3 regions of the Shewanella oncorhynchi genome follow, and region 1 is predicted to be linked to each of the others. Evidence: predicted binding sites of a transcription regulator. Region 1 holds the regulator's gene; each other region holds the start of a gene.
What was found. The regulator FliA, encoded in region 1, starts transcription of late flagellar genes. The targets are predictions, from matches to a motif close to CTAAAGNTNNNNNNNNNNNNGCCGATA.
Positions count from the first base shown of each region.

Region 2: RA178_RS18660 (DUF5610 domain-containing protein) is a predicted target of FliA. The motif match lies at 8,090-8,116, and genes of this name have one in related genera.
Region 3: RA178_RS11910 (VC2046/SO_2500 family protein) is a predicted target of FliA. The motif match lies at 6,863-6,889, and genes of this name have one in related genera.

Region 1 covers NZ_CP132914.1:1,624,781-1,635,064, forward strand. Annotated here, with positions in the region: gene flhA (flagellar biosynthesis protein FlhA) at 1-2,088, shown strand, start outside; gene flhF (flagellar biosynthesis GTPase FlhF) at 2,100-3,482, shown strand; gene RA178_RS07415 (MinD/ParA family protein) at 3,487-4,368, shown strand; gene RA178_RS07420 (RNA polymerase sigma factor FliA) at 4,361-5,074, shown strand; gene cheY (chemotaxis response regulator CheY) at 5,122-5,505, shown strand; gene RA178_RS07430 (protein phosphatase CheZ) at 5,519-6,256, shown strand; gene RA178_RS07435 (chemotaxis protein CheA) at 6,272-8,521, shown strand; gene RA178_RS07440 (protein-glutamate methylesterase/protein-glutamine glutaminase) at 8,542-9,669, shown strand; gene RA178_RS07445 (membrane anchored protein in chemotaxis locus) at 9,683-10,204, shown strand; gene RA178_RS07450 (ParA family protein) at 10,275-10,284, shown strand, end outside.
Region 2 covers NZ_CP132914.1:4,197,239-4,207,522, reverse strand. Annotated here, with positions in the region: gene RA178_RS18700 (tetratricopeptide repeat protein) at 1-1,041, shown strand, start outside; gene aroG (3-deoxy-7-phosphoheptulonate synthase AroG) at 1,393-2,448, shown strand; gene RA178_RS18690 (hypothetical protein) at 2,552-2,728, opposite strand; gene RA178_RS18685 (ABCB family ABC transporter ATP-binding protein/permease) at 3,201-4,997, shown strand; gene RA178_RS18680 (hypothetical protein) at 5,077-5,334, shown strand; gene RA178_RS18675 (hypothetical protein) at 5,443-5,652, opposite strand; gene RA178_RS18670 (FMN-binding glutamate synthase family protein) at 5,804-7,294, opposite strand; gene RA178_RS18665 (histidine phosphatase family protein) at 7,306-7,923, opposite strand; gene RA178_RS18660 (DUF5610 domain-containing protein) at 8,150-8,776, shown strand; gene RA178_RS18655 (ferredoxin--NADP reductase) at 8,901-9,650, shown strand; gene RA178_RS18650 (glutathione S-transferase N-terminal domain-containing protein) at 9,743-10,284, shown strand, end outside.
Region 3 covers NZ_CP132914.1:2,631,129-2,641,412, reverse strand. Annotated here, with positions in the region: gene RA178_RS11955 (hypothetical protein) at 163-315, shown strand; gene uvrB (excinuclease ABC subunit UvrB) at 621-2,627, shown strand; gene rrtA (rhombosortase) at 2,704-3,300, opposite strand; gene queC (7-cyano-7-deazaguanine synthase QueC) at 3,297-4,019, opposite strand; gene queE (7-carboxy-7-deazaguanine synthase QueE) at 4,191-4,859, shown strand; gene RA178_RS11930 (PLP-dependent cysteine synthase family protein) at 4,958-6,103, opposite strand; tRNA gene RA178_RS11925 (tRNA-Tyr) at 6,331-6,415, opposite strand; tRNA gene RA178_RS11920 (tRNA-Tyr) at 6,558-6,642, opposite strand; tRNA gene RA178_RS11915 (tRNA-Tyr) at 6,714-6,798, opposite strand; gene RA178_RS11910 (VC2046/SO_2500 family protein) at 6,924-7,412, shown strand; gene RA178_RS11905 (DUF406 family protein) at 7,621-7,908, shown strand; gene RA178_RS11900 (putative bifunctional diguanylate cyclase/phosphodiesterase) at 8,153-10,284, shown strand, end outside.

The DNA of each region.
Region 1 (10,284 bases):
GCGACTCTTGGTCAAGTAAAACAAATTAGGCTCAGCACTTTTAAAGGCATTGGCACGCCGGTGGTTGTGCTTGCTGCATTGGCCATGATTGTTTTACCTATCCCTCCATTTCTATTAGACATACTCTTTTCATTCAACATTGCGTTAGCTCTCATCGTATTACTGGTGGCTATTTATACTGATAGACCCTTAGATTTTGCTGCCTTCCCAACTGTGTTACTGGTGGCGACGTTATTACGTCTTGCGCTCAACGTTGCCTCTACTCGTGTGGTTTTACTTGAGGGTCATAATGGCGGTGATGCCGCGGGTAAGGTGATTGAAGCCTTCGGTTCTGTGGTGATCGGTGGTAACTATGCCGTTGGTCTAGTGGTATTTATCATTTTGATTATCATCAACTTTGCGGTGGTGACTAAAGGTGCAGGTCGTATCGCAGAAGTTAGCGCCCGTTTTACCTTGGATGCTATGCCTGGTAAGCAAATGGCAATCGATGCCGATTTAAATGCCGGAACCTTAAACCAAGACCAAGCGAGATTACGCCGTGCTGAAGTGACCCGTGAAGCCGATTTCTATGGTGCGATGGACGGTGCGTCCAAATTCGTTAAAGGGGATGCGATTGCCGGTATCATGATCTTAGTGATCAACATCGTAGGTGGTTTCATCATAGGGATTGTGCAGCATGGCTTAAGTTTCTCTGAAGCGGTTGAAATTTATACCTTACTGACTATCGGTGATGGTTTAGTGGCGCAGATCCCTGGTCTATTATTGTCAATTGCCGCGGCCTTGATGGTGACTCGTCAAAACGAGTCGGGTGATATGGGCCAAATGATGATGAGTCAGATGTTTGACAGTCATAAGTCATTGGGTATCGCCGCCGGAGTCCTGTTTGTAATGGGTATTGTTCCTGGTATGCCGCACATGGCGTTTTTAAGCTTTGCCTTTATGACTGCTGGTGCAGCTTATTTTGTTTATAAACGAAATGAAAACAAACGTCTTAAAGCGCTAGAACAAGTGAAATCGGGTCCAATAGAAAGACAAGATAAAGAGCCTAAAGAGCTAGGTTGGGACGATGTACATCATGTTGATACTATTGGTCTTGAGGTTGGATATCGTTTGATCCCTCTGGTAGACAAGGGCCAAGGTGGCGAGTTACTAAGCCGCATTAAAGGCGTGCGTAAAAAGTTGTCTCAGGAACTAGGCTTCTTAGTGCCCGCGGTGCATATTCGCGATAACTTAGATTTATCGCCTAATGCGTATCGCATTTCATTAATGGGCGTCGTCGTCGGAGAGGCAGATATTCGTCATGATTGCGAATTGGCGATCAACCCTGGTCAAGTCTATGGCAAACTCGATGGTATCGAAACGCGCGATCCCGCTTTTGGCCTGGAAGCGGTATGGATCGCTCCTGAGTTACGTGAGCACGCACAAACATTAGGTTATACCGTCGTCGATGCCGCCACTGTTGTTGCAACTCATATTAGTCAATTACTCACAAATAATGCCGCTAAGTTGTTAGGCTACGAAGAAGTGCAACAACTGATGGATATGCTTGCGAAACACTCACCTAAGCTGGTTGATGGCTTTATTCCAGATATCATGCCACTAGGACATGTCGTAAAAGTGATGCAGAACCTATTAAATGAAGGGGTTTCAGTTAGAGACTTGCGTACTATAGTGCAAACTTTGTTAGAATATGGCACTAAGAGCAATGACACTGAAGTCTTGACTGCCGCTGTACGTATCGCTTTGAAACGTATGATAGTTCAGGAAATCTCAGGCCCAGAGCTCGAAATCCCCGTCATTACTTTGGCGCCAGAGTTGGAACAGATGTTGCATCAGTCAATGCAAGCAACCGGTGGCGATGGTCCTAATATTGAACCCGGTCTTGCAGAACGCATGCAGCAGTCCCTTGCCGATGCGGCTCAAAAGCAAGAAATGGTCGGACAACCCGCCATATTGTTGACGTCAGGTATGTTACGCGCGACGCTGTCACGCTTTGTTAAACATACTATTCCTAATCTCAGAGTCATTTCATATCAAGAAATACCTGATGAGAAGCAAATACGTATCGTATCTGCAGTCGGCCAGTAGAGGACGCATAAGTGAAGATTAAACGATTTTTTGCCAAAGACATGCGCGCCGCACTGGCCCAAGTGAAAGAAACACTCGGCTCAGATGCCGTCATTATGTCAAATAAAAAAGTGAACGGTGGCATCGAAATTGTCGCTGCCGTTGACTATGACGAACCTAAATCGAAAACTGCAGCCACTGCGCCAGCACCGACCTTTATGGACGTGAGCGACGATCTCGTGTCCCTAGGTGCTAAGCAGCCAGTCCGTGTAGAAACTCGCGCTAAGCCAGCCGCACCAGCAGACTCATTACAAGCCTTACTTGAGAAGCAGCAAAGCCGTTTGAATCAACAAATGTCACATCAGCAAGTTGATGCCGAGTTACCAGCATGGGCTAAGGGCTTACAAGCCCCTACTGCTGTGAAACCAGAACGTCGTGAAGCACCTTCCTCGTTTGATAAAAAGCCACAAACATCACAGAAACAAAGTGCTGATATTGAGGCTATGCGGGATGAATTAGCATCACTGCGTAATTTACTGACACATCAAGTATCCTCCTTGATGACGGAACATAAAAAACGCATCGATCCCGTCGGTGCTATGCTCGAAGCCAAATTGCTTGAGGCTGAATTCTCCCCTGCGGTTGCGAATAAATTAGCCGCGCTGAGCCAGCATTATACGCCAGCTGAATTAGTCAGAGCATTACCACAAAGTCTTGCGAATATGCTTGATAATCAGGGCGATGACATTGTTAAGCAGGGCGGAGTGGTTGCATTAGTTGGTCCTACTGGGGTTGGTAAAACAACGTCATTAGCTAAACTTGCTGCCCGTTTTGCGGCACATCATGGTGCTGAACATGTTGCTTTAATTACCACAGATCATTATCGCATCGGAGCCTATGAGCAATTAGCAACTTATGGCAAAATAATGGGCTGCCCAGTAAAGCAAGCTCATGATCTAAATGAATTAGAGCAAATTCTCTATCAGTTTAGGAATCGCAAGCTAGTATTGATAGATACGGCTGGCATGGGACAGCGAGATATGCGCCTTTACCAGCAACTTGATAATTTAACTGCAAATAGCAGGATACCTATCCGCAGTTATCTGGTACTGTCTGCGACAGGGCAGCGCCGTGTGCTGCAAGATGCAGTCAATCATTTTAAACGCATTCCCCTATCTGGTGTCGTTCTCACAAAACTCGATGAATCTGTGTCGTTAGCAGGGGCATTAAGTGTGTTGATCCAAAACGGATTACCATTAAGTTATATTACTGATGGACAAAGAGTTCCTGAAGATATGAAAGTTGCGGATACCCTAGATTTAGCCCAGCAGGCACTCGCAGCGTTAGATAGTACAGAACAACAATCATTACAAGACACAGCGTGGTCAGATAATATGGCCTGTGCATTTGAGTAGATTTATGACCCTGGATCAAGCAAGTGGTTTACGTATGATGAATCAACCCTATAACGAAAAAGTGAAAGTAATCGCGGTCACTGGTGGCAAAGGAGGCGTGGGTAAAACCAGCGTTTCTATTAATACTGCTGTGGCATTAGCCGAAAAAGGCAAGCGTGTCTTGGTACTTGACGCTGACCTTGGCTTAGCAAACGTCGACGTCATGCTGGGTATTCGTGCCGAGCGTAACCTCTCTCATGTTCTCTCTGGTGATGCAGAGCTTGACGATATTATCGTTCGTGGTCCTAAGGGGATAGGCATAGTACCAGCCACCTCAGGAACACAGGGGATGGTGGAATTAAGCCCTGCGCAACATGCTGGATTAATCCGTGCATTTAGTGAGATGCGGACTCAGTTTGATATTCTAGTCGTAGATACTGCTGCTGGGATCTCAGATATGGTGCTCAGTTTCTCACGTGCTTCGCAGGATGTGCTAGTCGTTGTTTGTGATGAACCCACTTCGATTACCGATGCCTACGCCCTGATTAAAATTCTCAGCCGTGAGCATGGCGTGTTCCGTTTTAAAATAGTTGCCAATATGGTGCGTAGTTTACGCGAAGGTATGGAATTATTTGCTAAACTCAGTAAAGTGACCGACAGATTTTTAGATGTTGCACTTGAATTAGTCGCCACGATTCCATTTGACGAAAACTTACGTAAATCAGTTCGTAAACAAAAATTGGTGGTTGAAGCTTATCCTAAATCACCAGCGGCGATTGCGTATCAAGGATTGGCAAATAAAATTTTGAGCTGGCCTGTGCCGCAGCAACCTGGTGGGCATTTGGAGTTTTTCGTTGAGCGTTTAGTACAACGACCAGATTTTCAAGAGGAAAAAACGAGTGAATAAAGCCGCTGCGTATACTTGTTTAGACAATAAATCGTCGATCGTTGAACAGTATGCTCCGTTGGTTAAAAGAATTGCGCATCATTTACTCGCCAGACTACCTGCATCTGTGCAGTTAGATGATTTACTCCAAGCTGGGATGATGGGGTTACTAGAAGCATCATCCAAGTTTGATGGTGGCAAGGGTGCGAAATTTGAAACCTTCGCCGGCATACGCATACGTGGAGCCATGTTAGATGAAATTCGTCGTGGCGACTGGGTCCCTCGTTCCGTTCATCGTAACAATCGTAAGGTTGCACACGCTATTGATGAGTTAGAGCAAGAACTGGGCCGTGATGCACGCGACACAGAAATTGCAGAAAAACTTGATATGACGCTCGATGAGTACCATCATATTCTTAACGATGTTTCTGTCGGAAAAATCATAGGGATAGAAGATTTAGGCGTATCTCAGGATATACTTACAGTGAGTGATCGGTCCGATGATGATTCATTTGAAGCATTAGCTGAGAACCAATTTCATTCTGCTCTGGTTGAGGCAATTAAATTATTGCCTGAAAGAGATGCATTAGTGTTATCCCTGTACTACGATGAAGCATTGAATTTAAAAGAGATTGGCGCCATTCTTGAAGTCAGTGAATCGCGGGTTAGCCAGATATTAAGTCAGGCAATGTTGCGATTGAAAGCTAAACTCAAGCACTGGACATAAGTATAATTATTAATCGAGCACAGAATGTCAGCTCACCGGAGGAAACCTTGGACAAGAATATGAAGATTCTCATTGTTGACGATTTTTCGACAATGAGGCGTATCATCAAGAACTTGTTGCGAGACTTGGGGTTTAATAACACCCAAGAAGCAGACGATGGCTCAACAGCCCTGCCGATGTTGCAAAAGGGGGATTTTGATTTTGTTGTTACAGATTGGAATATGCCTGGTATGCAAGGAATCGATCTGTTAAAAGCAATTCGCGCTGATGATTCGCTAAAGCATTTACCCGTATTAATGGTAACTGCTGAAGCAAAACGTGAACAGATTATTGCTGCCGCTCAAGCGGGAGTGAATGGTTATGTGGTTAAGCCTTTTACCGCTGCAACGCTGAAAGAGAAGTTAGATAAAATATTCGAACGACTCGCTTGAGCAAGGATGAGCTATGAAGTCACAAACATCAGGGCTCATCACGCTCGAGCAAGCTCAGCATTTAGTTGAATTATTAAGTGCAGGTGAGCAAAGTCAGGCAGATGATTTATTTCGGGAGCTTGCTGCTCCACTGCAACGAGAATTATTCGAAGAAGTAGGTAAATTAACTCGGCAACTTCATAGTGCGCTGATGGATTTTCAAGTTGATAATCGTCTTGCTGAATTAGCCAATACAGAGATCCCCGATGCCAAGCAACGTTTAAATTACGTTATTGACATGACCGAACAAGCTGCAAATAAAACCATGGATGCGGTTGAAGAATGTTTACCTTTGGCTAATGCCGTGACCGTAAATATTCAAAATGTCATGCCATCTTGGGACAGATTAATGCGACGCGAGATAGCGCTGACTGAATTTAAGGGCCTTTGTCACGATGTACAAGACCTTATGTCTCGTAGTGCAAATGACTCGACTCGATTACGTGAATTGCTTAATCAAATTTTGATGGCGCAAGATTTTCAAGACTTAACAGGACAAATAATACGTCGTGTTATTGATCTAGTAATGGAAGTAGAAAGTAATCTGGTTTCTATGCTGACGGTATTTGGTGAGCAACCTATGATTGAAAGTCAGATTGCTCAGAAAAATAATATTGAAGCAGAAGGCCCGATAATGAATGCCGAGCTTCGTCAAGATGTGGTAACGGGTCAAGACGAAGTGGATGATCTTCTATCGAGTCTGGGTTTCTAACTGGGAGTCAATTTGATGGCCTTTGATGTAGATGAAGAGATACTCCAGGACTTTTTAATCGAAGCCGGTGAAATTTTAGAGCTTCTGCAAGAGCAACTCGTTGCGCTTGAAAATAATCCTGATGATACTAACTTGCTGAACGCCATTTTCCGAGGTTTTCATACCGTTAAAGGTGGTGCTGGCTTTCTTAGCTTAACTCCCATGGTTGATGTTTGTCATGAGGCTGAGAATACCTTCGATTTATTGCGGACAGGCAAGCGTAGCGTTAACGCAGAGTTGATGGATATTATTTTGCAGGCTGTTGATGCAATTAATACCATGTTTGCGCAAACCCAGCAGGGCGAGCAACAAGATCCCGCCGATTCAGGTTTGTTAGCGAGACTTAAAATGCTCAGTTCAGGTGTGCCTTTGCCATCTGAAGTCGCTTCTGCCAAGGTTGTAGAGCCAGAACATGTTGTTGAAGTCATTATTGATACTCCTACCCTTCAAGAAATCCCTGCTGACATAAGTGATAACTCATCTTCCATTGAAAATACGTCTTCAAGTATCGATGATATCAATGATGCTGAATTTGAAGCTTTATTGGATGCGCTTCATGGTTCAGGAAAGGGACCTGCGGTCGCTGCTACCACATTTGTATCTGAGCCAGTTGCTGCAAAGCCTGCTGCACCAATTAAAACGCCTTCAACATCAGGTGATGATATCACTGATGATGAGTTCGAGGCGTTACTGGATGAACTTCATGGCTCAGGTAAATTTAAAGCTGAGGCTGAAGTGCCTGTTAAGCCTAAGGTTGTGGCAACACCTGCACCTCAACCGATTGTAGATGCTGATGAAATTACCGATGATGAGTTTGAGCGATTACTCGATGAACTCCATGGGAAAGGCGGAGCACCTGCGAAAGCTGAAGTAAAAGCGCCTACGCCCCCTGTTTCGACTGTAGCACCTACTGCTGCACCACATGCTCCTGCGCCAGTAAAAGCCGCAGTACTAGCTCCTGCCCCAGTCGTTGCTGCAAAACCTAAGGTGGAAATTGCGGTTGTCGATAAAGCACCTGCTAAGGCTAGCTCTGCGAATGTGCCTCAGGGTGAAACAACGGTACGTGTAGATACTGCACGACTCGACCAGATCATGAATATGGTGGGTGAGTTAGTGTTAGTGCGTAATCGATTGGTGAGCTTAGGCATCAGTCGTGATGATGAGGAGATGTCGAAAGCTCTCGCGAACTTAGATCTCGTTACTGCCGATTTGCAAGGCGCTGTGATGAAAACCCGTATGCAACCGATCAAGAAAGTGTTTGGTCGTTTCCCTCGGGTGGTACGTGATCTTGCTCGTACACTAAACAAAGAAATTGATTTGATCATGGTCGGTGAAGAAACTGACTTAGATAAAAACCTCGTTGAAGCGCTTGCCGATCCACTCGTCCACTTAGTGCGTAACTCTGTGGACCATGGTATCGAGATGCCAAACGAGCGTGAAGCTAGTGGTAAGCCAAGAACGGGAACGATTACCTTATCTGCAAGTCAGGAAGGCGACCATATACTGCTGAAAATCGAAGACGATGGCGCAGGCATGGATCCTGAAAAACTCAAAAAAATCGCCATAAATCGTGGTGTGCTCGATGAAGATTCTGCTTCGCGGATGACAGATAGCGAAGCCTATAATTTGATTTTTGCACCAGGTTTTTCAACTAAAGTTGAGATTTCAGATATTTCAGGCCGTGGTGTTGGGATGGACGTGGTAAAAACTCGTATCACTCAGCTGAATGGCACTGTACATATTGATTCCATGAAAGGTAAGGGAACGATACTTGAGATTAAAGTACCGCTAACACTGGCGATTATGCCAACCTTAATGGTCGATGTCGCTAAACAAGTGTTCGCATTACCTCTATCTAGCGTGAATGAGATTTTCCATCTCGATCTCACAAAAACCAATATTGTTGATGGGCAACTGACTGTCATAGTGCGTAATAAGGCCGTACCTTTGTTCTATTTGGAACACTGGCTACATAGAAACAAAACGACCTTTAAACATGGCGATAAAAAGCATGGTCATGTGGTTATCGTGCAATTAGGCATGATGCAAATTGGTTTTGTAGTGGATGCCTTAATAGGACAAGAAGAGGTTGTTATTAAACCTCTTGGCGCTATGTTACATGGCACTCCTGGGATGGCTGGTGCGACAATTACATCGGATGGTGGTATTGCACTGATCTTAGATGTTCCTGGATTGCTAAAGCATTATGCGAAAAGTAAGAATTAGTTTCCAAGCTAAGGAATGGAATGGCCATTAAAGTATTAGTCGTTGATGACTCAAGTTTTTTCAGACGACGTGTTAGTGAAATAGTCAATCAAGATCCTGAACTGGAAGTTATCGCGACGGCCTCAAATGGGGCCGAAGCGGTGAAGTTGGCTGCTGAACTTAATCCCCAAGTTATCACTATGGATATTGAGATGCCTGTCATGGATGGTATTACTGCTGTACGTGAAATCATGGCTAAGTGTCCGACTCCGATCTTGATGTTTTCTTCTTTAACCCATGATGGCGCTAAAGCAACGTTAGACGCTTTAGATGCTGGTGCATTAGATTTTCTACCTAAACGTTTTGAAGATATTGCGACCAACAAAGATGATGCCATTTTATTGTTGCAACAAAGAGTTAAGGCATTGGGACGACGCAGAATGTTTCGTCCGATTGCACGTCCTGTGGTCGCGCCAACACCTAGCGTGCGTCCAACTGGTAGCGTTTTAGGTACAACGAGTATATCGGCTCATACGCCTGTCGCAGCTCCTGTTAGAACCTCAACGGCAACGACGATTCGTGCAAGTGGTAAGCAGTATAAATTATTGCTGATCGGTACATCTACTGGTGGTCCGGTTGCGCTGCAAAAAATACTCACGCAGTTTCCGGCAAACTATCCGCATCCCATTTTATTAATCCAGCATATGCCTGCTGCCTTTACCCCTGCATTTGCGAGTCGTTTAAATGGCTTATGTAAGATTGAAGTAAAAGAGGCCGCTAATGGCGATCTTCTTAAACCGGGTTGTGCATATTTAGCGCCGGGTGGTATGCAAATGATGGTTGAACGTACTGGAGCAAGTGGCCGATTAAAAGTTATCGCAGGCAGTGCTGATATGAATTATAAGCCCTGTGTGGATATCACCTTTGCTTCTGCTTCTAAAGCCTTTAGTGGTGATGTGCTTGCTGTTGTATTAACTGGCATGGGGGCGGATGGCAGAGAAGGCGCACGTATGTTGAAAGCTGTAGGCGCTACCATTTGGGCGCAAGATGAAGCCAGTTGTGTGGTTTATGGTATGCCACAAGCCGTTGCGAGTGCAGGGATTGCCACCCAGTCGATAGCCTTAGACAACATGGCCGAATGTATTTTAAAAGAGTCTGTTCGTGTCTAAAAATCAATATCCGATGAGCACAAATAGTGTGCTCATCATCTTGTTGATGGGCATAGCCATTTTGGTTCTTGGTGCCTTAAGCCTTGATTACAAGCGTAAGAATAGTTTACTGCAGGCGGATGTAAAACGTTTGGAATCGACTCAGGTGCTGTTAATGGTACCTGACGAACAGGCTGAGGCCATTGCAACTTGGTTAGCGTCTCATCCCGATCAGACTAAAGCAATGTTGCAATTAGCGGCTCCTGGTGAGCAGAAGGCTGTAGCGATTGGTCCTGAGCCGGTACAAAATAGCATTCCGCCTTTGCTGGGCAAACCAGATACTGAAATAGATACGGCGAAGGAAAAAACTAATCTGGAATCCTCTATTCCTAAACAGCTTCAAGCGCCAGAAAAAGAGGTTAAAGCTGTTTCTCAGACAATTGCCCCCCAAAATGCAGAGATGCTGCCAGTGGTGATATCTGAGAATGCCGATGGTGTCAAAGTGATTAGTTTGCCCAATGGCGGCATTCGAGTCACGACCAGAAAAGAGCAGTAATTTTAGAATTTGTGAACTCACAATTTTCTAGTTCATTAGCATATTAACCAGTATAGGTAGGGGTCACTTCTTGAAAGTCT
Region 2 (10,284 bases), 2.5 Mb from region 1:
CCTTCTGTTGCGGATATTTTTTATCTGCCACCCGAGGTCGTGACAGACGTAAAACGTCGCTATGGGATATACACTTTGTCACACAATAACAACATGTTAGCCAATGAATGGTTAGCTAGTTATATCAATGCGAGTCAAACCAATAGCGCTAACATTGATTTTCGATATAAAGATAATCTGACCCAAATTGCCCGTGAAACCTATGCCCAAAGGGCGGGTAATTGCATGTCTTTAGTGGTCATGACTTCTGCGTTAGCGGACATATTGAATGTGAGTGCTGAGTATCAAGATATTGCGATAGAACCGGTATGGGATAAGCAAGGTGATTTCTATTTAATCAATGGGCATGTGAATTTACGCTTACTTCCACCTGAAAACGCACATTCAGTTTATGTGTCATCTACCGCAGTTTTAGTGGACTTTATGCCAGAGCGAGCTCTACGGGGATACGGTAAAACCCAAGTGGATCGGCAGACCTTAATCAGCATGTTTTACAACAATATGGCGGCAGAGTCTTTGGTGAACGGTGATTTAGACAGGGCCTATGCCTTGATTAAAGTGGGTTTAAAAGTCGGCCAGTTTGTTCCTTCACTCAACACGCTCGCCATTATTTACCGGCATAAAGGTGATGAAAAGCGGGCCGAACAGGTTTATCGCTATGCACTCAAGTTTGATGCGAAAAATCTGACAACGCTTTATAACTTAGCCTTGATTTTAGGGGAGCAGGGGCGGCTTGATGAATGGGCCGAAATTAATAAAGTGCTTGAATTAGCGCGAATACGTAATCCCTATTATTACTATGACATGGGGCAGCAAGCCTATGATGAGCATCAATACGATGAAGCCTTGGCTTGGTATCAAAGGGCGTTGGCAAAAGCGGATTATCGTCATGAGTTCTTCTTCGGTTTATCTAAAACCTACTGGGCGCTGGGGGACGAAAAGCGTGCCAAACTGAATATGGATAAAGCCTTGGCTTTGAGCCGAGATGAGTCAGAGCGTCAACGCTATCAGAGCAAGTTACAAGTCATGTTACAGCATTAGCATTTGCCCGCTCTTTTCTATAGAGAGCTGGCCATCAATTAAGCTTATTACGGGTAAACATCTTTGCTTGCTAACATAGGGCGCCTAAATACACTTGCAGCAAATATGTTTATTCCTTTTTATCCGCCATATTCGATTTTGTTCATCAAGGCTGTGAGTTAGCTGGCATATTTGAATTTTGATTTTTTTTAAATATATTAAAACAATAAGTTATATTTGATTTTTTGAAATGGAGACAACTTGGTTGCATTGGCGCCTGAGACTCGATAAATTGAACTCAGTATTGCAGTTGAGATCCCTTATCGCAGCGATAGAAATAGCCTAAAACACCAGCGTTGGAGCAGTAAAATTATGTATTACCAAAATGATGATGTTCGCATTAAAGAAGTAAAAGAGTTACTTCCACCTATCGCGATTCTTGAACGATTTCCTGCTTCCGAAAAAGCCTCTGCGACTGTGTTTAATGCGCGTAATAGTATCCATAATATTCTGGCTAAGTCTGATGATCGTCTATTAGTGGTGATTGGGCCTTGTTCTATCCACGATCCCAAAGCTGCGTTGGAATATGGACAGCGTTTGGTCTCACTGCGTGAACGTTATAAAGATCAACTCGAAATTGTGATGCGAGTGTATTTTGAAAAACCAAGAACCACAGTGGGTTGGAAGGGGCTGATTAACGATCCTTACATGGATAACAGCTTTAAACTCAATGATGGTTTACGCACCGCCCGTAAATTATTAGTGGATTTGAACGACAGCGGTATGCCAACTGCGGGTGAGTTTCTTGACATGATCACCCCACAATATATGGCTGATTTAATGTGCTGGGGAGCCATTGGTGCCCGTACGACAGAATCTCAAGTACACAGAGAGTTAGCCTCGGGTCTTTCTTGTCCGGTCGGTTTTAAAAATGGTACTGATGGCACGATTAAAGTTGCTATTGATGCGATAGGTGCTGCCAATGCACCACACCATTTTTTATCTGTGACTAAGTTGGGCCATTCGGCGATCGTTTCGACTAAGGGCAATCCTGATTGCCACATTATTTTACGGGGTGGCCGCGAGCCCAATTATAGCGCGCCGCATGTCACTGAGATTAGCCAGCAATTGTTAAAAGCAAAGCTTGCCGACAACATCATGATCGACTTTAGCCATGCTAATAGTAGTAAAGAGTATCAACGTCAGTTAGTGGTTGCTGAAGATGTAGCTGGTCAAGTGGCGGCGGGAAATACTGCTATTTTTGGTGTTATGGTAGAAAGCCATTTAGTGGAAGGTCGTCAAGATCTTATTGAAGGTCAAGAGTTATGCTATGGGCAGAGTATTACCGATGCGTGTATTGGTTGGGATGATACCGAGCGTCTGTTAGCCATTTTGAACCAAAGCATTATCGAACGCCGTCAGGTTTAATTATCTGCTCGAGCGAACATAAACCGCAACTATACCTGAGTTAGCCGTTAACGATTGCGGGTTAAGTAAAAACAAAGGCGCTATCCCGGCGCCTTTGTTTTATCTATTTATTGCTTATTTCAACAATGTATTCATTTGCTTTGGCTAAGCTACCAAAGGCGGCAATAAGGTTGTTTCTACCTTTATCTTGTATCTCTGGATTGCCTGATTCGATCATCATCCACACCCAAGTTTGGATCAGTGGTAATGGCGGGTATTGAACTTTAGCGGAATCCAACATAAAGCTTCCTTTGATCTTAATTTAATTTGTTTGTCTTAATGTTCTCGCTAGAACTTGGGCGTATGAATCGCAAAATCTAGCGCGTAGAGGTTAACAAATTCTATTGATTTGTATAACCGCCTCCATGGCATTTTGGGCAAAACTGCAAAAATAATCAACAGCAGCAACTCTGTGCCAAGTCTTCTTCCATTGCACTCTTATCCTCCTACATACGGCTCTGAGGTTAAGTAAAACGGTACATGCCTGAACACAAATCAGTATAAATTCATTTATTGTGAATACGCCAGTGTAATGCGTAAGTATGATGTTTTGACTTTAAATGCAATCAAAATAGCAGCTGAGTATGTCGTGAATAAGTCTATTTGTCTGTCAGGAAAATCTGATTGATTTTATTCAGACTTTGCTAGTTTCGCTTAGCTTATGTTCGGTGTGAACTGTTACAATTGGCATAACTCATTCAAGGTTATGTCTTATGCGCCCAACGTTATATTTTGAAGGTCCAGTCGATAAATTAAACTGGCACGTCATGAAACTGCTTTGGCCTTACTTATTGGAATACAAAGGCCGTATTGCGCTGGCGATGTCATGCCTCATCATCGCTAAGCTGACCAGCGTGGCTCTACCTTTTATTCTGAAGCATTTGGTCGACACCTTAGATGCCGATAAAACCGCGCAAGCCCTCAGTGTGCCCGTAGGATTAGTGTTGGCCTATGGTGCGGTACGTTTACTAACGGCGATTACGGGGGAGATCCGCGATACCTTGTTTGGCCGCGTAACCGAGCGGGCGATCCGCCGTTTAGGCTTAGCAGTATTCGACCATTTACACCGACTTGACCTCGATTTTCATCTAGAGCGCAAAACCGGCGGCCTCTCCCGTGATATTGAACGCGGCACCAGCGGCGTGAGTTTCCTCATGCGTTTTATGGTGTTCAACATAGTGCCGACCTTGCTCGAAATTGTCATGGTGATTGGCATTTTCTTCTATAACTACGGCATTGCGTTTGCGGCAATCACTTTTGTTGCTGTGCTGGCTTATATTATTTTTTCTGTGGTCGCGACCGAATGGCGTACTGAGTATGTACGTGATGCGGCCAAGGCTGACTCGTTATCGAATACCCGCGCCATCGACAGCTTGCTGAACTATGAAACGGTAAAGTATTTTAATAATGAGAAGTATGAGTCGCAGCGCTACGATCAAGCGCTCGAACAGTGGGAAGTCGCTAAGCGTAAAAACCGTTTATCTTTGTTTGCGCTCAATGGCGGACAAGCTGTGATTATCGCTCTGGCGATGACAGCTATGATGGCGCTGGCGGCGTACCGAGTCACCTATGGCGATATGACCTTAGGTGATTTTGTATTGATTAATGCGTTTATGATGCAGCTCTTTTTACCCCTTAACTTCTTAGGTTTCGTGTATCGCGAAATTCGCGGCGCCTTAGCCAATATTGAGCGCATGTTTAGCCTGCTCGATAAGCATCCCATGATAGTCGACTCACCCCAAGCACTCGATTTTCAGCCTACTAAGGGTGAGCTGGTATTTGAAAACGTGAATTTTAGCTATGACGAGCGGCAAATTCTGCGGGACGTGAGTTTTAAGGTTGCTGCGGGAAAAAAAGTGGCCGTAGTCGGCGATAGTGGTGCTGGTAAGTCGACGCTGATTAAACTGCTGTTTCGATTTTACGATGTGGACCAAGGCGCGATTAAAATCGATGGACAAGATATCCGTCATCTGACGCAAGATGCGCTGCGACGGGCCATCGCTATCGTGCCGCAGGATACAGTGCTGTTTAACGATTCATTAGTTGAGAACATACGTTATGGTCGCCCGGGCGCGACGGATGAAGAGGTGCGCAACGCGATTAAACTGGCGCACTTAGAGCAATTTATTGCATCACTTGCCCTTGGTTGGGACACAAAGGTGGGTGAGCGCGGCTTAAAGCTATCTGGCGGAGAAAAACAGCGGGTCGCGATAGCAAGGGCCATTTTGAAGGGCTCGCCCGTGCTGGTGTTTGATGAGGCTACATCTTCACTCGATAGTCGCTCCGAGCAAGCTATTTTGTCGGCACTGCGGGAAGTCGCTAAGGGGCACACTAGCCTAGTGGTGGCTCATAGGTTATCGACCATAGTCGATGCCGATCAAATAGTCGTATTAAGCCAAGGAGAAATAGTTGAGCAAGGTAATCATCAGACTTTGCTGTTGGCAAATGGTCTCTATGCCAAATTATGGCGGATACAAAATGAGCAACAACATACTCCTCTGAGCAGTTAATAGCGTAATACAGTTCAGTCTTTATTCAGCTTCGGCTCTCTATACTCAATGCCAACACATCAATCGGAAGAGATCTGGCATGGAAAATATTACACTGAGAGCTAATATTGAAGGCAAAGAAGAAAAAGTCGCCACTGATTGGTATGCCATCATGGCGACATTGAAAAAACGTGGTGTTGATTATGATTCATTGCAACGCATTCATGCTGAGTTGAACGCGGGCCTGTTGGTTACCACTCGGCGACTTACCTTGGCTAAAGTCAATCCAGAAATGGTGCTGGCAGGTGTGATCCGCGATATGAACGCGCCGACAAGTGACTTTATGGGTATGCGTTAGGTGTGTTCGCTAGTGCTTTAGTACAGCTTGGGTGAGAACGTCCGAGAATAGAGGTGAGCCTCTATTCTTGATGCTCTAGAGAGACTCCAGAGATAAAATATGGCTGAATTAAGCTACGCCGTTCAGCTTCCCCGCTTTCCAACCTTCACATAAAAGATTCAATTTAGGTACTGACTCATCTATCAAAGTGAGTCGAATGATCTGCCCTTCGCGAAAACACACCAGTTCACCTTCGATCTCGGTCAGGCGATTACAGCTCTTACAGCTAGTGCTTACAGTTTTACTGGCGGGCAGTTGGCTTACGAAGCTAGATTTCAAAGTGTTTCCTTAAGTTCAATTGTGGGTAAGACATTTGAATAATGTCTCACGTCACGGATCTTACCTCTTTTGTGATACGCATTCAAATATACCTTATGTAAACCCTATATAGACGAAAGTTGTATTCGCCATTAACCGCGAGGGTTCGCGGCTACTTATCCATATGTGCATAGTATTTATCGAGTGAAATGGATAAACCGCTATCGAGCACAATTCGGACATGTGAAGGTTTGAGTTGTCTTGGTTCTGTCACTCCGCAAGAGTGCGCAATTAAGGCTAAGTCATGGTGTAAATTATGATTATAGTTAGCAACACGAGCCGATTTATCCCTAGGATCGAGTCCTTGTTGTAGCTTGGGATTGTGCGTTGTGATGCCCGTTGGGCAGGTATCTCTATTGCACTGTAAGGCTTGAATACAACCGAGGGCGAACATATTGCCACGGGCCGATGCGATGAAGTCTGCACCTAATGCCAAAGCCCAAGCGACTCTTGATGGCACAATAAGTTTACCCGAAGCGATGACTTTGATGCGTTTACGTAAGCCTCGTTGGATCAAGACATTAACTAGGATAGGTAAGCTTTCCTTCAGTGGTAATCCGACATAATCCATTAAAGGTTGTGGTGCAGCGCCTGTGCCACCATCGGCACTGTCTAAGGTAAAGAAGTCGGGGGCAGAGTCTTCGCCACGACGTTCGATTTCATCACATAAATCTTCGAGCCACTGTACGTCACCGAGTACGGCCTTAATGCCCGTTGGTTTACCAGTAACTTCACGTACTCGTTCAACCATATCCAAAATATCGTTCACGGATTTGAATTCAATATGACCATTAGGGCTAATAGAGTCATAACCCTGAGGAATACCGCGAATATGGGCAATTTCAGCCGTGACTTTGATCCCTGGTAAAATGCCACCTTTGCCCGGTTTAGCTCCTTGACTCATTTTAATTTCGAACATTTTGACTTCGGGATGAATGGCTATCGACTTGAGCTTTTCATCGTCTAAATGTCCTTGCTCATTACGTACACCGTATTTGGCCGTTCCAATTTGAAAGACGATATCGCAGCCACCTTTTAGATGATAAGGGCTCAAGCCGCCTTCACCTGTGTTAAGCCAGCAACCCGCCTGCGCTGCACCGTGGGAAAGGGCGGTAATTGCTGGGCGCGATAGAGCCCCAAAGCTCATGGCTGAAATATGACAAATGGCTTGAGTCGTATAGGGTTGGCGGCAATTGGTGCCAATTGTCAGTGGATGAATGGGTGTGATCTCTTCATCTTGGGTTGGGAAGGCGGTATTCATAAACATAACAGTACCGGCTGTATCCAAGGGGCGAGTCGAACCAAAGGCGATAGTTCTATCGACATTTTTAGCGGCGCGGTACACCCAGCTGCGTTCAGCACGGTTGAAGGGCAATTCTTCCCTGTCTTGGGCGAAAAAGTATTGTCTAAAGAACTCGCCTTGTTTCTCGAACAGATACCGAAAGCGACCAATTACAGGATAGTTATGTCTTACCGCTTGTTTGGTCTGCATTTTATCTGCGATATACATGTAAATAACCGCGAGTACTGCGAGTCCTATTACAATCAAAAACAGCCCTGAAAATAGATCGAGTCCCCACATAAACCAATTGAGTTCACTCATGTTATTTATCCTTATTCTTGTCCGTAACGGGTGGCGATCAAGCTCGCAGGTTGGTCATCATTAAGAGAGAGTAAAAACAGCTGGCTATAGTCATCTTCGCTGATCGCTTGGATCTCAGGTCCACCAAGGGCTTTAATGATCAGTGGGACAGTGTTTGAATGCCCAACGATGAGTGTATTGCCCTTTACAGCATGCACTTGTTCGACAATGTGTTGAATATGTCCTTCGATAGGTTTGGCTGCTTCTACTATCGTCACAGGTAAATGGCGATCCTCGGCGATGGGCGCGAGTGTTTGCTGGGTTCTTAGGTATTGAGTCGCAATAAGTTGCGACAGCGGCGTGCGGCTCAAGGCAGTGATCAGTGATGTTGCGCGCATTTCTCCCTTGGGTGATAACTGCGGGTTATTGGCTGGCGTGTCGGCTTTTTCGGCATGTCTGACTAAAATAATTAGTCTGCTCTCCGCATGAGCTTGGCTAATGGGAGTAAAGCCGAGGCAAGTGAATATGACGAGGCTTGTTAGCAGGCTAAAGCGTTTCATATTGATGACTACATTATGCTTAAAATAGTGCTTAAGGATTAGTGTAAACCCGTGAAAGCGGAAATGACTCAAACTGCGGCCTGCTGCCATGGTGTAACATCCTTTTCTATTGGCTTATGTCTAAGCTCAGCGATAGTAATGATCTGCATTGCGGTGGGTTGGCGCTTTATGCACCTTATTAAAGAATGAACCCACTTAATTTATGTGGGCCTTATCATGGCCTTGTGGTCAGATGGTACTTCAATTCTAAAAATTACTAAAGCTGGTTAAATTTTGGTCGATAATTAAGTCGACCCGAATTGAATGGATAGTCATCATGGAAATCAATAAACCCCCTCAAGTGCAAAGTACTCCTTTGCCACAGAAAAAATATGCTGAAAACACGGCGTCTAAGGGCACCGACGTGAGTGATTCGAAGGACGCGAAAGCCACAGAAGTAACCTCGAAGCAAACCGCGCAGCAAACGAGTAAGCAGCTGATGAATCAAGCGATTTTATCGGCACAGCAAGATGTGAATATCAAGTCAGGCGATCAGTCTATGGCCTTGCTTTATCGCGCAGCGATAGAGTCGATTAATAAAGAATTAGCGCCCACTATGGGCGAGAACGCGATTCAGACGGCTTACGATAATGGCGTAGATACTTCTCCAGAAGCGACTGCAGATCGTATCGTGAGTTTTGCGACGCAGTTTTTTAGCATTCACCAACAACAAAATTCGGGTATGAGTCTAAGTGATCAACTCGATAGCTTTATGGGGATTATTGGCGGTGCCATCGACAATGGCTTTAAAGAGGCTAAAGATATTCTGTCCGGCCTTAAAGTATTGCAGGGTGATATTGCCGATGGTGTCGATAAAACCTACAGCTTAGTGCAAGAGGGGCTGCAAGCCTTTAGAGATAGCTTTAACAAGAAGACTGATGAGACAGCATCGAGTCCGAGTTAATACCTCAGTATTTTCAGTTCTATATTCAGTGTTATAGTCATAAGCCCCTTATATAAGGGGTTTTTGTTGTGCAGAAAAAAGTCTATGCTGGAAGCCTATTTAACGTTTCGCTTGAGGGCAAGTTATGTGGATTAGGGGACAAGTGATAGAACGTATTGATTGGAGTGATAAGTTATTCTCATTGCGCATTGCTGCCGAGTTAGCTCCATTTATTCCTGGTCAGTTTATCAAGTTAAGTCAAATGCAAGATGATAAGCGTGTGGCTAGAGCCTACTCCTTAGTAAATTCTCCCGATAAACCCTATGCCGAGGTGCTCGCCGTTGCGGTAGAGGATGGCCTGTTATCGCCTCAATTACACAACCTTGCAATAGGCGATGAAATTGAAATTACCTCAACCGCGACCGGTTTTATGACCTTAGCTGAAATACCTAAGGGGGAACTCCAAGGGAAGCATTTGTGGTTTTTAGCCACAGGAACAGCGGTAGGGCCATTTTTGTCTATGCTCGACACCGATGAACCTTGGGAGCGTTTTGAAAAAGTCGTGCTTGTGTATGGCGTGCGCGAGGCACAGGATTTGGCATATCTTGATAAGCTGCGTAATTTAGAACGTAAATACCCTGAACAATTTTCATTAGTCTTGAGTGTGACCCGTAAACCCTTTGCCGATGCTTTGCAGTGCCGCATTCCCGAGGGGATAGTCTCGGGTGAAATCGAAAAAAAGGCAGGATTAACCTTAAACGCAGCTGACTCTCAAGTTATGATCTGCGGCAATCCGGGTATGATTAATGGTGCGCAAGCCGCTTTACTCGATAAAGGGTTAGTGAAGAATTTACGCCGTGCTCCTGGGCAAATTACCGTTGAAAAATACTGGTAATCTCAATTTTACATAGAAGGCGAGAGTAAACTTGTTTCCGTTCTTGCCCCTAAAAAGCCATAGCGTTTAATGCAAACAAAAGGAAATTTTTGATGAAGTTGTTAAGTTCTCAAGCTTCGCCCTATGCCCGTTGTGTAAGAGCCTTAATCCAGTATCTAGGGATTAACAATATTGAAGAGCAGTTAGTTAATCCCTTTGAAAACAGCGCCGAATTACTCGATGCTAACCCGTTAGGACAGATCCCGTGTCTTATTACCAACGATGGTGTAGCACTATTCGATAGTGAAGTGATCATGCGTTACCTAGATGCAGAGCTTGGCGATCGTAAGATGTTTGGGATCTCAAATAATAACTGGGTGCTGGAGTGTCAGTATTCTTTAGTCAAAGGCTTAATCGATAGCGCGGTGAAATTACGCCAAGAGCAAATGCGTGAAGAAGAAGGCGTGAGGTCAGTATTTTGGACTGCACGTTTTGAACAAGCACTGCTGCGCGGCCTTATGCAGATTGAGCTTCAAACTGTGATCACCCAAACCACGATTCAAGCACCGCAATTAGCCTTGATTTGCTTACTCGATTATGTGGATTTTAGACATCCAGAGCTAGATTGGCGTAAGGTTGCACCTGCGACAGCACT
Region 3 (10,284 bases), 1.0 Mb from region 1:
GTGAGCTGTTTTTCAAATTAAGTGATGCACTTCACTATCAGTTGTGGCACCAGATGCGCTACTACAACTCGTGTTAATTACAGTTAGTGAAATTGATACAAGTAGCAACATTTATCAAATGTAATTAAATTACTAAATGCCGAGAGACGGTTGTTAAGACACATGACAGCCTCCAATCCCGCGTGGTTTCTAGGTTATTTCGACTTATCAACAAAATCTGTGGATAACCCTGTGAGTTGTCCTGAAAAATGGCCGCCAAAGCCTTGGGGTATGGGCGGCGGACTTAAAATGCACTATTTTGGGGTTCAAAAATAAATTTAAGCATTATCAACTGCATACTAAAAGCAAGTGGTTTTTGTTGAGGGTGAAAACAAGGTTGCAATTTTGTAATCGAACGAAATTGATTTCTTGTGTATTAAATTGGCATTTTTGCTTAGTTTGCGGGTGTTTTGTGAGCAAAAAACGCTGAAAACGCCTTAGTTTAAAAGTTTCATGTTTCTTCCTTTAAATTGTCATCTTGCGGTTTTAGATCGTATTGATATGACGACAGGAAGGATAACTGTGGAGCTTAGTCGGTGACTTGATTAGAATGGGGCGACTCACTAAAAGGATATGTGCGCGTGTCAGAATCTGTTTTTCAGCTTGAATCGCAATTCGCCCCCGCAGGCGACCAACCTACAGCGATTGCCAAATTAGTCGATGGACTCGAAGCGGGTCTGGCTTGCCAAACCTTACTCGGGGTGACGGGCTCAGGTAAAACCTTCACGATTGCCAATGTGATCCAAAAGTTAGGTCGGCCCACGATTATCATGGCGCCTAATAAAACCTTGGCGGCGCAGCTTTATGGCGAGATGAAAGAGTTCTTTCCCCATAATGCGGTCGAGTATTTCGTTTCTTACTACGATTACTACCAGCCCGAAGCCTATGTACCTGCGTCAAATACCTTTATCGAAAAGGACGCTTCGGTTAATGCTCACATTGAGCAGATGCGTTTATCCGCCACTAAGGCGCTGTTAGAGCGTAAAGATGTGGTGCTGATTGCTTCGGTGTCGGCCATTTATGGCTTGGGCGATCCCGATTCCTATTTAAAAATGTTGCTGCATCTACGCCAAGGCGATGTGATGGGGCAGCGTGACATCTTAATTCGTCTCAGTGAATTGCAGTACAAGCGCAATGATATTGAGCTACAACGTGGTACTTATCGTGTGCGCGGTGAAGTGATTGATATTTTCCCCGCCGATTCTGAGCGTAATGCCATTCGAGTCGAGTTGTTCGACGATGAGATTGAACGTTTAAGTGAGTTTGACCCGTTAACGGGCCATATTATTAAACGTATCGCCCGTACGACGGTTTATCCTAAGACTCACTATGTCACGCCGCGGGAAAAAATCATTGCTGCCACTGAGTTTATTAAAGAAGAACTGCGTGAGCGTAAGCAATATCTACTCGATAACAACAAGTTAATTGAAGCCCAGCGTATCCATGAGCGGGTGCAATACGATGTGGAAATGATGGTGGAGTTGGGTTATTGCTCTGGCATCGAAAACTACTCGCGCTATTTGTCTGGCCGCGCACCGGGGGAAGGGCCACCAACCTTGCTCGACTATTTGCCTGCCGACGGCTTATTAATTATCGATGAATCCCATGTGACTGTGCCGCAAATCGGCGCTATGTACAAAGGTGACCGTTCCCGTAAAACCACACTTGTGGAATATGGTTTCCGCTTACCGTCCGCCTTGGATAACCGACCGCTCAAATTTGAAGAGTTTGAGCAATTGATGCCGCAAACTATCTATGTGTCGGCAACACCGAGTGCCTACGAGCTGGAAAAGAGCGAAGGCGAAATTGCTGAGCAGGTCGTGCGGCCAACGGGATTACTCGATCCTGAATTAGAAGTGCGCCCCGTTGGGACCCAAGTGGACGATTTATTGTCTGAAATCGCCAAGCGAGTGGCCGTCAATGAGCGGGTGTTAGTGACGACGTTGACTAAGCGTATGTCGGAGGATTTGACTGAATACCTCGACGAACATGGCGTAAAAGTGCGTTATCTGCATTCGGACATAGACACAGTCGAACGGGTTGAGATCATCCGCGATCTGCGTTTAGGTAAGTTTGATGTGCTGGTTGGGATCAACTTATTGCGCGAAGGCTTAGATATGCCTGAAGTGTCATTGGTGTGTATTTTAGATGCCGATAAAGAGGGCTTCTTGCGCTCTGAACGCTCGCTCATCCAAACGATTGGCCGCGCGGCGCGTAACGTCAATGGTAAAGTGATCCTCTATGCCGATCGCATCACCAATTCGATGGAGAAAGCGATAGGTGAAACTGACCGACGTCGTGAACGTCAGCGGGCGCACAACTTAAAACACGGTATTACGCCTAAGGGCGTCGTTAAACGGATCACCGATGTGATGGATGTGGATGATGGCCGCGACAGTAAAGCTGTGTATGGCAAAGTGGCTGAGCCTAAGTCCCATTACCATAAAGCCGATGCGGCAGAGTTGAGCCATCAAATCGATCAGCTTGAGAAGAAGATGCATGAACATGCGCGCAACTTAGAGTTTGAACAAGCGGCGGCAATGCGTGATGAAGTCAAGCACCTGCGGGACCTGTTGATCAAAGCCTAGATTTATTCTTGCGCTCAGCATTAAAAAAGCCGTCCAGCAATCATGCAGCGACGGCTTTTTAATATCTTGACTTGGATTAAGCAGGGACTTTTGATTGGCTCATTTTTAGCTTGATAAACACCGCTAAAGCGCAAATCAGCCCGCAGATTAAGCCGACCAAATGCGCCTCGGTTGCCACGCGCGCACCTATCATGGCGGTGACATCACTGCTGGCACCATAAAGCTGTTCGTAACCGACCTTGATGATAACGCCAACGAGCAGCAGATAGCCTGAGCGCAGCTTACGGACAATATCCTGCACTGCGCCGTAGGCGAACAAGCCATGCAACATACCGCTTAAGCCGACATAACCAAGCAATTGCGGATAGCCTAAATACAAGCCTATACCTTCAAGTAAACATAATACGAAAAATAGTGCACTTAAGCCTTTGAGATGATAATGAAAATGGTGCAAAAATAGCACCACCCAGAGCCCTGCAAGGTTCATCAATAGATGCCATTGATTCGTGTGCAGTAAATTTCCACTGATTAATCGCCACCATTCACCCTCACTAATTGCACTGCGGCGATAGGCGAGTAGGTTATCGACTTCGGGGCTTGCTAAGCCTGCGGCATACAAACCCGCACAAAGAAGACTCACCATCAGCGCGACCCAATAGGGACTGCGTGTCATGCTTTTGGCTCGCTGGCGTCAAGCTCAGCCATGACCGCTGCTTTATTCTGTAGATAATCATCTAATCCACGTTTGCGAAGATGACAGGCAGGGCAATCACCACAGCCATCGCCAATCACGCCGTTATAACAGGTGAGAGTATGGTGGCGAACCAGATCAAGTTGCTGATATTTATCCGCCAGTGCCCAGGTTTGTGCCTTATTGAGCCACATTAAAGGCGTGATGATTTTTAGTTGCTTATCCATACCTTGAACTAAGGCGGATTCCATCGCTTTAACAAAATCGTTACGACAATCTGGGTAGCCTGAAAAATCGGTTTCACACACGCCTGTGATAATCGCTTGCGCCCCTAATTGATAGGCATAAATGCCTGCAAGCGTTAAAAATAAAATATTACGGCCGGGCACGAAGGTATTGGGTAAGCCATTTTCCATCAACTCGTGTGAAACGGGTATCGCATCACGGGTGAGGGCTGAAATAGCTAACTCATTGAGTAAGGTGACATCCATGACTTTATGGCTGGTGATCTTCAGGCGTTTTGCTAAGGATTTGGCGACTTCAATTTCTTCGCGGTGACGTTGACCGTAGTCAAAAGTGATCCCATGTACTTCATCGTACTGGGTTAAGGCTTGAATAAGGCAAGTTGTTGAGTCTTGTCCGCCACTGAATACCACCACTGCTTTGGACACCACTGTTTTTGACACTAAGCTCGTTGACATAAAGGATTTCACTTCACCGTAGAACAGGTATAAATAGGGCGTTAGTGTAACTCAGGCCATAGGGCTTGCAAACTCTGACTATAGGGTCGAAATAGGCTTTCTCGGCGCAAAGACTTGCAGCTCAAGCTAAAATCCACTATAAATGCCGCCCCAGAAAAGTGGAACGTCAGTATGAATTACCCTGTCAACGAAGTATTTGAAACCATTCAAGGTGAAGGTGTTTTTACCGGAGTGCCTGCTATATTTGTCCGCCTACAAGGTTGTCCTGTGGGATGTGCTTGGTGCGATACGAAACAGACATGGGATGTGCTTGAAGCCAATAAGGTGTCGCCAGAGCAAGTGATTACCGTGGACGGCACCATTGGTCGCTGGGCTGATCATACGGCGCAAAGTCTTATCGCTGCCTTTCACGCTAAAGGTTTTACTGCGCGGCATATCGTGATCACCGGCGGAGAGCCTTGTATGTACGATTTACGCGAATTAACCGAGACCTTGCACAGTCAAGGCTTTGCGACTCAAATCGAAACCAGTGGCACCTTCGAAATCAACTGTGCCGATGACACTTGGGTGACAGTATCACCCAAGGTGAACATGAAAGGGGGGTATCAGGTATTAGCACAGGCGCTGAATCGCGCCAATGAGATTAAGCATCCTATCGCCACTGAAAATCACATCGATGAACTTGACGAGTTACTGCAAGACATCGATATTTCAGCGAAAACGATTTGCCTTCAGCCGATTAGTCAAAAGCCTAGAGCGACAGAACTGGCGATGAAAGTGTGTATCGCCCGTAATTGGCGCTTATCGATCCAGACCCATAAGTATTTGAATATTGATTAATGCTAATCTGCAAAGCATAAAAAACGCCTCACAGTTGTGGGGCGTTTTTTATGGTGGATGTTTTGTGGATTCTAAACCTAACGACTTAATACAGTTGCTTAAACAAGCTCACTTAACTGGCCGAAATGATTAAATGCTGCAAGTTGGCGCTGATAGGGCGCAATATCGCCGATGTTAGCTGTAATCCAATCTGTATCGTAATAAGTATCAAGGTAACGCTCACCCGAGTCACAAATAAGGGTCACTATTGAGCCTTGCTCTCCACGCGCTTGCATTTGTACAGCCAGTTGTAATGCACCGTACAGGTTGGTTCCTGTGGATGCGCCGGTTTTACGGCCAATTAATTGTTCTAACCAATGAATTGTCGCCACTGATGCGGCGTCGGGAATTTGCAGCATAGTATCGACAACACCAGGAATAAACGATGGCTCGACTCTCGGTCGACCTATGCCTTCAATCTTACTGCCATTGCAACAGGTTAAGCTGGCATCGCCGCTCTGATAGAAATCAAAAAAAACGGAGTTTTGCGGGTCGACCACGCAAAGTTGTGTCGCCAACCTTTGATAGCGAATGTAACGGCCTATGGTCGCCGATGTGCCACCAGTGCCAGGGCTCATCACTATCCAGCGCGGGATAGTGTGTGGCTCGCGCTCCATCTGATTGAAGATAGAGTTGGCTATGTTGTTATTACCGCGCCAGTCGGTTGCACGCTCGGCGTAGGTGAATTGATCCATATAATGTCCGCCTAGCTCTGCGGCAAGGCGTGCCGATTCGGCGTAAATCTCACTGGAATGATCGACAAAATGACATTGACCGCCATAGAAAGTGATCTGCTCAATCTTCTTTTTAGCTGTGCTTTTGGGCATTACGGCAATAAAAGGTAAACCGAGTAAACGGGCAAAGTAGGCTTCAGAAATCGCTGTGCTGCCCGATGAGGATTCGATAATCGGCGTGCCTTGCTTAATCCAGCCGTTACACAGGGCATAGAGGAAGAGTGAGCGGGCGAGGCGATGCTTTAAGCTGCCTGTCGGGTGGGTACTTTCATCTTTGAGATAAATATCTATGCCATCGAGCATAGGTAATTCAAGCTTAATCAAGTGGGTATCGGCGCTGCGCTGAAAATCCGCTTCAATCTTGCCTATCGCGTGGGCTTCCCATGTGGGACAGAGTCTGTGAGCGCTGTGAGAATCCACTGGCGGTTGAATCGTGTTAGAAATCATAGTAGTCACATCGAAAGGGATCATTTTCAGAGCATATCACAGGGACGGGCAAAGCGGTTTTATTGGATGAGCTTGAAGTCATTCGCTTAAAGTAGAGCACGACGTAATTGAAATCAAAAATGTCGTCCACCAAGAAGTTTACTTAATATAAAAATGCCAAGAATTTAATCAGATTAAGCTGGAACAGTCAGATTAAGTTGGAACAGACTAAGCGGAAGTGGAACAAGAAGGATATGCGAGAGTGAAAGAAATGGTGGAGGGAGAAGGATTCGAACCTTCGAAGGCTGAGCCGTCAGATTTACAGTCTGATCCCTTTGGCCACTCGGGAACCCCTCCACAAACTTTCTTTTTAGCTTTACAACTAACTTTTAAAATTGTCTTTCAAAACATCATCAATAACGGACTTATTTATCAAGACAAAACTAAACATTGGCCATGTTTAGTCTTTGAAAATGATTCTCTGCGTTAGAGATAAAGATGGTGGAGGGAGAAGGATTCGAACCTTCGAAGGCTGAGCCGTCAGATTTACAGTCTGATCCCTTTGGCCACTCGGGAACCCCTCCACGAATACCTTTAACACTTTTGTAAAACTCTACATCATTTTCGAACAACACGATAAAACTTGCAGTGCAAATGGTGGAGGGAGAAGGATTCGAACCTTCGAAGGCTGAGCCGTCAGATTTACAGTCTGATCCCTTTGGCCACTCGGGAACCCCTCCTCAATTGCGGCCGCCATAGTAGTCAGAAACCTTTTCCATGTAAATACCCAATTTAAAAATATTCCTAAAGTTATGTATCAAATGGTCGATTAACTAACAACGAATTGTTTTGACGATGTTTTTTTATGCAAATTGATGTTCCTTTAGTCAACGAAGCCCAAATTGGCACCCGCTTAAACGCGGCGATAGAAAACGACAGACGGGGCGAATTCGCCCTGTTGCTGTCGTTACTGTCGGTTGACGCTCGGGACATGGCGCAATTCCAATGGCAAAATGAACTCGATATGGCGCAAAAATTACAACGCCAATTTGAATTGCCACCGCAGCAAAGTTTAATGGCGGATTTATCGTCAGCTGAGCCTGTGGTTGATAACAGCAGTATTTTTATGGCTCAAGGTCCACGTGCGTTTCAATTACAACAAGCATTGCGACCGGAAGCCTTAGTCATCCGTGGCGGCGAGTCAGTCGCAATGGCAGAAGCGTTAAGTAACTGTGACCATGTGACTCAGCTGAGGCAAAGGGGCCAATTAACCGCACCCAAAGTCGAGATCATGCACTTTGCTGATCAATTGGCAATCCAACGTAATCTTGTGCCTTTGCTCGCCTCAGCCTAAGGCAGTCTTCCTGCAAGTGATCTTCAATACCCATCGGGTCAATCTGATCCATTTCTATAAATAAGCGTGAGCTAAAGCCAGTTATCTTGAAGCTTAATTACCTATAATTCGTATTAACCTATCGAGTTAAAATTTACCGCGTTAAAAATTTAACGAGCATATTTTAGTGATGCCGTTAATCAGTCGCTCTATACATTAAGGAATACAGATGAAAGGCATAATAGAAGCACAGAGCCCGACAGTGAATGACACTTGCACCGATTGCGGCAGCTTTGTCGATATCGGCGCCGTTATTGATGAACACGATACGTTATTGACGTTAAATTTTGTTGGCGATAGCGCTCAAGCGGATGCCGAAAGCATGGCAACACGCGCTCAAACTCGATTTGCTGAAGTGCAAACTGAATTTGTGACTAAGACTGAAGGCGTCGACTTACTGCTGACCTTCAATGTCAGCGCGGAAAAAATGATTTTTCAATTGGAAAACGGCCTGTAATTTTTAAAGCAGCACTTTAGTTTTTAGTCGGTTATGGATATCCGGAAATCGCGCTAATTGCCTAAAAATGCTGCTATTGTTAACCAAATTGTAATAAATTGTGCCACATGTTGCTGTGCTTACAACAGTTAGTGTAATCTGCCTCCAAATAAGAATAATTCAATCAGCTTAATTCCACATTTTGAGGTAAGTTTGCTAACAGCAAAGACCTTTAGCCCAACACGAAGTTTTGTAGGGAACCAGCGTGAAGCGACGTCAGCATCAGCATTTATTGGAGTCTTTGGTACAGTCAACTGCAAAACAGCAGGGCGATTTCACAAAGACGGCAGAGTTAACCACAGAGTTGTTGTGCCAGAATTTAGCGGTTTCTTTGGTATCAGTGTGGACTTTTTCATCTGATCAACAAACCCAATCACTCGTCGCACAATTTGGTTCTATGATGTTGCAAGACATTCATAGACCTAAGTTATTACAAGATTGTCCCCGGTATGTACACGAGCTCAAAACTCTGCGCCATATCGATGCAGGCAATGCCCTGACCGATCCACGTTTAAGTGAATTGGCTGAGTGCTATTTTATCCCGCGGCAAATCAACTCGAGTCTTGACATCGCCATTCGTATCAATGGCCATCTCGAAGGTGTGCTCTGCATCGAGCGGGCACAATTGACTCCCCACTGGCATGACAGTGAAATTCACCTCGCGTGCCAGATGGCCGACCAATTAGCCCTGACCTTAGCGACAAAACACAGCTACGATAAAGAAGAAAGCTTGAGTTTATTTCGCTGTGCCACTGAACAATCGCGACAAATCAGTATGTTAATTAATCTGCATACTGAAAAAGTCGAGTATGTGAATCAGGCGCACAGTGAAATCACCGGCATACCCCGTGAGCAGATTATCGGCGCGAATATCCGTGAGTTGGCTTTTTTCAAGCAGCATGCCCAATTAGCCGAGCAAACCCTAGCGCAAATCTTTAGGGGGGAAATTGCCAAAGGCGAAGTGCAGTTTAGTCGTGCCGATGGCAGTCGTTATTGGCTGACATACGTGCTGAGTCAGTTCATTACCGATCGCGGTAATCATTATGCCTTGGTCTCGTGTGAAGAAAATACCGATGAGCATAACTATAAGTCAGAGCTTGAACGGCTTGCTTGGCGTTGTGGATTAACGGGACTACATAACCGTACTCATTTTAATCGAGTCCTTGAACGTACCACGAAGGGACTGTTGTTATTAGTTGATTTAGTGGGATTTAAGCGTTTTAACGATACCTATGGTCATGAAAATGGCGATAGCTTGTTGATAGAAATTGCCCGCCGCTTGAAACATTTTTCTGAGATTAATAAGGCCACCGAAATTGCCCGCGTCGGCAGCGATGAATTTGCCGTGCTGTTGACCGATGATAATGCGGTTTACGATCTCGATTATTTTAGTACGCGCCTGTATCAACATCTTGCCATGCCTATTTTAATCGGCCGCGAGCAAGTCGAACCAAAGCCTGCTTTAGCTGTGGTTGATATTGCCTCTGTGGCGAGTTTGTTTGCCCCATTAACCTGTGCCGATATTGCAGTGCAGTATGCTAAAAAGAAAAAAGGCACTGCAATCCAAGTATTTAACAGCACGTTATTGAGTGCATTTAAAGAGGATGCGCAGATAGAACGTGATTTACACAGTGCGATCCGTGGTCGTCAGTTTGAGCTTTATTATCAGCCTCTGAGGGATCTTGAGCAGAATACCTATATTGGCGCCGAAGCCTTAATCCGTTGGCACCACCCTAAAAGAGGCGTGTTATTTCCAGCTTCCTTTATTGATATTGCAGAGCAGTCGGGGATGATTAATTCTATCGGCAGTTGGGTTTTAGAGGCCGCATGTCGACAGTTAAACCTATGGCAGCATCATAATGCCGATATGACAATGCATGTGAATGTGTCGGCTCGTCAGTTCTTCAGTGGTAATTTATTCGAGCAAGTGTGGCAGTTGTTGACGCGTTATCGCTTGAAACCGAAGACGTTAATCTTAGAGATCACTGAGACTGAATTGATGGGTGATATTCGCCACGCGACCTTGTTATGTCAAGAATTAGCAGAATTAGGCGTAGGGCTCGCGATTGACGATTTTGGGACGGGTTACTGCTCTATGCGTTATTTGAAGCAGTTTCCGATCAGTAAACTTAAAATTGATCGTTCGTTTATTTCAGATCTTACCGTCAGCCGCGAAAGTCGCGAAATTGTGTCAGCCATTATTGCCATGGCGAATGCATTGAATATATCTCTGACGGCAGAAGGGGTTGAAACCCTTGAGCAAGAAGCATTTTTAGCGAAAAGTTTTTGTCATCAGGCACAGGGTTATCTCTATAGTCCTGCATTACGGGAGCCTGA